DNA from 2 places in the Shewanella decolorationis genome. Region 1 is predicted to be linked to the other one. Evidence: riboswitches for the same ligand, from Rfam matches in the RefSeq annotation. Region 1 holds a riboswitch; the other holds the start of a gene.
The links. Region 1 has a riboswitch for cobalamin ahead of EYR25_RS10020 (TonB-dependent receptor). Riboswitches for the same ligand answer to the same signal wherever they lie in the genome.
Positions count from the first base shown of each region.

Region 2: it holds a riboswitch for cobalamin, as region 1 does, so the genes downstream of both, EYR25_RS11030 (ABC transporter ATP-binding protein) here and EYR25_RS10020 (TonB-dependent receptor) in region 1, are expected to answer to the same signal.

Region 1 covers NZ_CP037898.1:2,187,302-2,190,856, forward strand. Annotated here, with positions in the region: gene EYR25_RS10010 (RCC1 domain-containing protein) at 1-230, shown strand, start outside; gene EYR25_RS10015 (hypothetical protein) at 524-1,192, shown strand; cobalamin riboswitch at 1,319-1,548, shown strand; gene EYR25_RS10020 (TonB-dependent receptor) at 1,658-3,555, shown strand, end outside.
Region 2 covers NZ_CP037898.1:2,436,889-2,440,443, forward strand. Annotated here, with positions in the region: gene metH (methionine synthase) at 1-621, opposite strand, end outside; gene EYR25_RS11025 (histidine phosphatase family protein) at 856-1,578, shown strand; cobalamin riboswitch at 1,751-1,931, shown strand; gene EYR25_RS11030 (ABC transporter ATP-binding protein) at 2,065-3,012, shown strand; gene EYR25_RS11035 (FecCD family ABC transporter permease) at 3,009-3,555, shown strand, end outside.

The sequences.
Region 1 (3,555 bases):
GGTTAGCGCAGGCTAATGACGGTTATGTTGGTATTAGCGAAAAGGGAGAATGGGTCTCTTGGTCGATGAATTTGCCCATGTTCGACAAGTCGCCAGTGCAACCAGCAGATTCCTTGGTGATTAAGCCGCTGGAATTTACCCCCGCTGCCCAATGTGAAACCCCAGAGCAACGGCAGGCGATTTTGAGTCAGGCAAGGCCGCAGCGTAAAATCAATTGGTCATTTGACTAACTCATTGTTGGGCATGTAGGGCATACATCAGCTGGTGAAGATCCATTCACCAGCTTGTTAATCCATCACTGACCCTATCTTTGGCTGCTATTTGCTATTTTACAGTTTTAGTGACTGTATAAGTATCATTTCATTTATCTTTTTAACTGTTATCCTATTTGCATCTTCGCTAGAATGCTGGATGTTTTCTAAGCAGTTTCATAAATCGTTTTAACATACTCAAACAACCTGAAGATTCTTAAATGGTTATTTTCGTGAGTTTGAGGATGGATTCGATGCCAAGGATGATAATCATGAAATGTATTCCCCATAGTCGGATGGGATTATTGCAGGGCGCAGGCATATTAATGCTGTGCGGCTTGATTGGTTCCGAATCCGTTGAGGCGAAATTGGATATGCCCCTTGTTGAAAGTGGTGCCTCGCATACCCATGTGTTGCCTATCTTTAGCCAGAAATTGGGCTTTAGTCTGCCAACGGGTTGGCGCCAAGCGTACCATGAGGAACGTGCGGGTATGTTTATGGCAGAATTTGTGCCAGAGCAGGAGGCACTTAATCAATGGAGTGCACTGTTTTGTGTGCAAGGCTTTAAGGACATGGCCGAAAGCGTAAGCCCAGAGCAGTTTTTAGATGCGATGGCCGAGACATACCAAGCCTCATGTGATGGCGAGGTGATTTATCAAAAGCTGGGGGATACCCAAGTAGATGGTCACAAAGGTTTTCAGGCTATTCTCGGTTGTACCACTATGCCGAATGTCCATGGCGCGACACAGTTTAATTCGAGTGCTTTTACCTCTCATCCCCAAGGTGAGATTGGCTATTACACTGTAGTGAGTGGAAGTAAGGATTTGTATTTGCTGCATAAGTCAATGCGTGGTGAGGTGTTTCTTGCCGATAAACCTCCATTGCAAGTGGCCAACAGTGCCGATTTTATCTCAGCCTTAGCACCCTACACTTTAAAGTAGTTGTCAGTCGAGAGACGGATGTTCATGGACTTTCATCCGTATAGACGTCTATAATGCGCGCGCTCAGGCCTGTTATGCCCTGAGCATTATTGGGTGTTAACTGGTTTTTCGCCCTATGAACCTAATTTTTAGTCAACCTTCTGTGGTGCTTGCGATGTATTCGTCGCGAGATAATCGGGAAGCCAGTGAAATTCTGGCACTGCCCCCGCAACGGTAAAAGGTGAGAGACGACCGCATTCGCTAGGTGAGTTCAAGAAGGACCCGATAAGCAATGTGCAAAGGTCAGTTTCGCGTATATCTCTAGTTGAGATAGACATAGCCTAAGTCCGGAGACCGGCCCTAAAGGTGTTTTTGAGATTTCGGTGGGCAGATCTCAAAATGCGATAGTGACTGTCAGTATTTGTTACTGAATCAACGGTATCGTGGCGTCATTGCCCCGTTTTCCTTGCAGGAGTTAAAGGTAAAATGGGAACACATCCAACAAAAATCGCGCTGCTGATCGGCAGCCTTTGCAGTCTTTCTGTTATCGCGCCTGCCATGGCCGACGATGCAACCAATACCGCCAAAGTCGATGAGCATATCGTCGTGATTGGCCGCTCAGACAAAGCACCCTTAAATATTGCCGCCAATGTGAATGTGATTGATGCCGCTGCGATTGAGCAGAGTGGCGCAACCAGCTTGACCGAAGTGTTACGTGGTCAAAGTGGTATTCAACTATCCGACAATAACATTGGTACTAGCTTTGCGATGCGTGGCTTTAGCGCCAGCTCTGCGGTTAACAACACGCTGATTTTGCTCGATGGTCGCCGCTTAAATAATATCGATATCGCCGCACCTAGCCTGAATGCGATTCCACTCAATTTAATTGAGCGTGTTGAAATTCTATCGGGCAGTGCTGGCGTGCTCTATGGCGACCAAGCGGTAGGCGGGGTGATCAATATTGTGACCAAGTCGCCTGAGAATACGGGCGGCAGCGTGCAATTATCCGGCGGCAGTTTTAATACCTACGAAGGTCGCGGCGATGTGTCTGGCGCCATCAATAAAGATTGGCACTATTTTCTGACTGGTAGCTACAACCAAGGCGATAACTATCGTACGCATAATGCCAATGAAACGGGCTCTATCTTAGGCCGTATTCAATATAAAACCGCCACAGATTCTTTCTTCGTTGAAACTAGCTATTACGATGATGACCGTGAAAATCCTGGTTCACTGACGGTCGATCAATTCAAGTTCGATCCACGTCAGTCTTTTAATAGCAATCAATATGTCCATGAGATGACCACGGCGGCGCGCACGGGATATCAGCATCAGCTTAACCAAAACTGGGCCTTGGCGGCGGATCTGGATTACAGCGATACTTCAGTCAGTTCGCTCAATTGGGGTCAGAGCCATAATACTCGCTCGCTGCTGATGTTCAGCCCTAAAGCGCTCGCCAACTACAGTACCCGTCAAGGCGAGCTAAACCTAGTCACAGGTTTGGATATTAGCCGCGGTAAGGCCGAGTTTGACTCTATGGCGCGTAGCAACGTGCAAGAAATGCAAAGTGCTTACCTGCAAGCCACTGTGCCATTAAGCCACACCTTAAGCTATGTGGTGGGCGGACGTTATGCGCGAGTGACCGACGATCTGGTCGATGGCAATGTCTATCCAAACGGCATCGATTTAGATGAAGATGCCAGAGCATTTGAGTTCGGTTTAAATTACCGTCCGAGCGCCGAACACAGATTTTATCTGCGTGGCGATGAAAACTTCCGCTTTGCTAAGGTCGATGAGCAAGCTTACACCCCGAAAGATGTGTATGGCTTAAAGCCGCAGACAGGTCGCTCCTATGAAGCCGGTTGGGATTGGACTGTCGCGAGCCAAAGCCTACGTGTCAGCCTATATCGCCTCGATTTAGAAGATGAAATCGTCTTCGACCCAAGCGCTGAAAAACCTGTTGGTGGCAGCTTCCAAGGCGCTAACGTTAATGCCGATGCCTCACGCCGTTATGGCGCGAGTGCCGATTGGGATTGGCAGGTGACTCAAGCCCTCACCTTAGGCTTGGAATATAACTATATCGATGCCGAATTTACCGATGGGGTGAATGATGGCAAGCAATTGTCTTGGGTGGCTAAGCATACGGGACGCGGTTATGTCAGTATGGATGTTGCCGAGCATTTCCAAGTATTCGCTGAAGCCATTTACACAGGCGATCGTTTTATCGAAGGCGATAACGCTAACCAAGGCGATAAATTGGCTAGCTATGTGCTTGGTAATCTTGCCCTGAACTATAGCCGTGATGCTTGGTTAGCGAGCCTGCGTATCGATAACTTGTTTGATAAAGAATATGTTAGTGCTGGTTATTATGGTGGTAACTGGGG
Region 2 (3,555 bases), 250 kb from region 1:
ATCGAACACGGTTTCGATGGCAAATAAGGCGGCCTTAGCGTTTAAGGTATCGAAAATGGTCTCAACCATAATGATATCGGCGCCGCCTTCTATCAGGGCGCGGGTCGATTCGCAGTAAGCGGTCACTAACTCATCGAAATGGATATTGCGAAAGCCTGGATCGTTAACATCGGGGCTGATAGAGCAAGTGCGGTTAGTGGGCCCTAACACACCGGCGACATAACGTGGCTTACCCGTGGCTTGCTCGATTTCATCACAGGCCTCACGGGCGAGGCGCGCACCTTCGCGGTTAATTTCGGCGGACAGCGACTGCATATCGTAGTCGGCCATGGCGATAGTGGTGGCGTTAAAGGTATTGGTTTCAATAATATCCGCACCGGCTTTAAGGTAGTCGATGTGAATTTGTTTGATGATATCTGGCTGCGTGAGCACTAAAAGATCGTTATTGCCCTTAACGTCGGTATGCCAATCCTTGAAGCGCTCGCCACGGTAATCGGCTTCCTCAAGCTTGTAGCCTTGGATCATAGTACCCATGGCGCCGTCTAAAATCAGAATGCGCTTTGACAACTGGTTGCGAATGTCTGCCAGTGTTTGGCTGGCTCGATGGAGAGATATCGCCATAAATGATTACCTTTACTACAGCTAAGTTGAGTCCAAAGTACGCAATCGGGTGACAAATTGCATTTTATTATTGAATGTCGTTCGTTATGCTTTGGACATTTATACGTATAGACGTCCATAATACGCGACATCGGATTGTCAGGGCAAGGTGAAAGTCATTAGGAGCGAGAATCTAGAATCTAGGCTTTGGTTCCTAGCACCTAGATTCTAGGCCCTAAGTTTTTAAAGGCATATATGAAACAAGTTCGCTTATTACTGTTGCGCCACGGGGAATGTGAAGGTGGGGCGATTTTGCGTGGCCGAGTCGACGTGCCTTTGAGTGACAAGGGCTGGCGGCAGATGTCGGCGGCGGTGGCGGCGCAGACAGCTGTGTGTCACGGCATTTATAGCTCGACCTCAAAGCGCTGCGCCGAGTTTGCTAAGGCTTTTGCGGCTGAGCTGCATTCGAGTGCGTCAGTAGGCATAAGTTTAGATGCGCCCGCGCCTTTGCCGCTCAAGGTCAACCTGCTAGAGGAGTTACAGGAAATAGCCTTTGGCGATTGGGATGGCTGCCTGCTCGATGACTTATATCAACGCGATGGCGAGCGGATGACGGCCTATTGGCAGAATCCCTGGGAGGTGACGCCGCCCAATGGTGAGACCATGGCAAGTTTCGAGGCCCGTATCGATGGCGCGATAGCGCAAATCCTCGATAAAGAGTTTGCGCTGCTGACTATGGATGATGAACAGGCCCATGGGGAGTTTAATGCCAGTGCTCCTGCGGCCAATATTTGGGTGGTGACCCACGGCGGGGTTATTCGCCACTTGATGTCAAGGGCGCTAGGGGCGGTGAAAACCTTAGGTTTTTACAGTCAGCTCGCCTTACCCGTGGCGGCGGTGGTGACCATCAATATCCTCGAGGATGAACAAGGCAAAAGATACTGGCGTTTAGATTGGCCATCGGGCCACTGTGAGTAGCTTGCAAGCATCAGTCACCGACATGATGAAAATTTTCTGATTTAAACAGCATTGCCTAATGAGCAAGATATAGGATAATGCTTTTCCCTGACGTTTGAGTTAGATAGCGTGCTCTGTACGTTTAACTCAAAGGTCGCAGAAATAGGTGTTAGGAATTTTGTGCAATTGAGTGCTATTGCTTAAAGGCAACAGTGTTTAAGCGCGCCGGATAACCCAAACATAATAGGGAATCGGGGAGCTGCCCGTCAGTAGCCCGAACTGTACCCGCAACTGTGAGTAGTTAAAAGAAGTACCTAGAACCTAGAACCTTCTTTTCTACAAGTCAGGATACCTGCCTATTTCTGTTTTCGCTGCGTGCAGCCTTAGTTCTCGAGCGGGTAACTCGAGGGAGCAGAAGATGACATTTATCAGTTTTGTCCTGTTGGCCCAAGTGGCAGCAGGCTTAAATCACACCAATCAATATCCATGTGGGAGCAATCGTTAGTGATGCATACCACATCGAGTCTTGCGCCAATAGCACCCGCTACTGCTTCTGCTAATACGGCACTTAAGGTCAGCCAATTGAGCTGGGCGATTGAGGGGAAAACCATTCTCTCGGAGATTAGCTTTGCCCTGCCGCAGGGGGAGATGCTCGGGCTGATAGGCCCAAATGGCGCGGGTAAATCCAGTCTGCTGCGCTGTTTATACCGCTTTATTCGCCCTGCTAAAGGTCATATCAGCTTGTTTTCGCAGGATATCAGCGAGCTGTCGCCCAAGGCGTTTGCCTGTAAAGTGGCTGTGGTGCAGCAGGATACACCGCAATATTTCGATATGACCACAGAGCAATTGGTTGCCATGGGACTCACCCCCCACAAGGGGATGTTCGATACCAACTCTAGCGGCGACGGTGAAAAAATTGCTAAGGCGCTGGAAAAGGTAGGCCTTAGTCATAAAGTGCATCAACAATACGATCGTTTATCGGGTGGCGAGAAGCAACGCGCCCTGATCGCCCGCGCCATAGTGCAGCAGCCGCAACTGTTGATTTTAGATGAGCCGACAAACCACCTCGATATCCGCTATCAAATTCAAATCTTAGAGCTAGTGCGCAGCCTTGGGATCAGCGTGATCGCCTCGATTCACGACCTCAATTTAGCCAGCGCCCTGTGTGACCACTTACTGCTGCTGGATAAGGGGCAGGTGAGTGCCATGGGCACACCAGCTCAGGTTCTAACCGAGGAACGTATCGCCGAAGTCTTTGGGGTATGCGCCCAAGTGACGCCCCATCCACAGCATGGTAACCCATTGATTAATTACTTTTATGGTTATCAAAAGCCACAGGGAGTTGCGGCGGATGCAGTTCATTCCCATACGCATCAGAAGCAAGGGGGGTCATCCGTGACTCATTCCAGCCACAGCGCAAACGCGCAAAATGAGAGCGTAGAGAATGCGCCATGATAGACACACTTAAACTGGTAACCATGAATTTATTAACCCAAATATTAACGCCGCTTACGCGCCAGCAATGGCTGATTTTAGGCTTGGTGGGCTTTGCTTTATTGACGCCAATTGCAGCGGCTAGTTTTGGCGCGGCCAATATTGGCTTTTTAGATGTTCTGCACGTGTTTATTAGTAAATTCAATTACTTTTTTGCCAGTGATGGGGCAGCCCGCACTAGCAGCATGACTGAGCGAATCGTCATGGAATTAAGGCTGCCACGGATTTTACTCGCCTTTGTGGCGGGGGCAGGGCTGTCCTTGGCGGGCAGTGTGCTACAAACGGTGACCCGCAACCCTCTTGCCGATCCTTATTTGTTCGGCATTAGCTCTGGTGCCTCTTTTGGCGCCGTGGTGATGCTGACCCTGTTTACGGGTTCTGGTCTTTTTGATAATGCAGGCGTGATAGCCAATTCGGGGATTTTTAGCGGTTCGGGGGCTTTTGCTGGCTTGTTATGGTTTAGCTTACCCTTCGGTGCCTTTATTGGCGCGAGTCTGTCGGTAT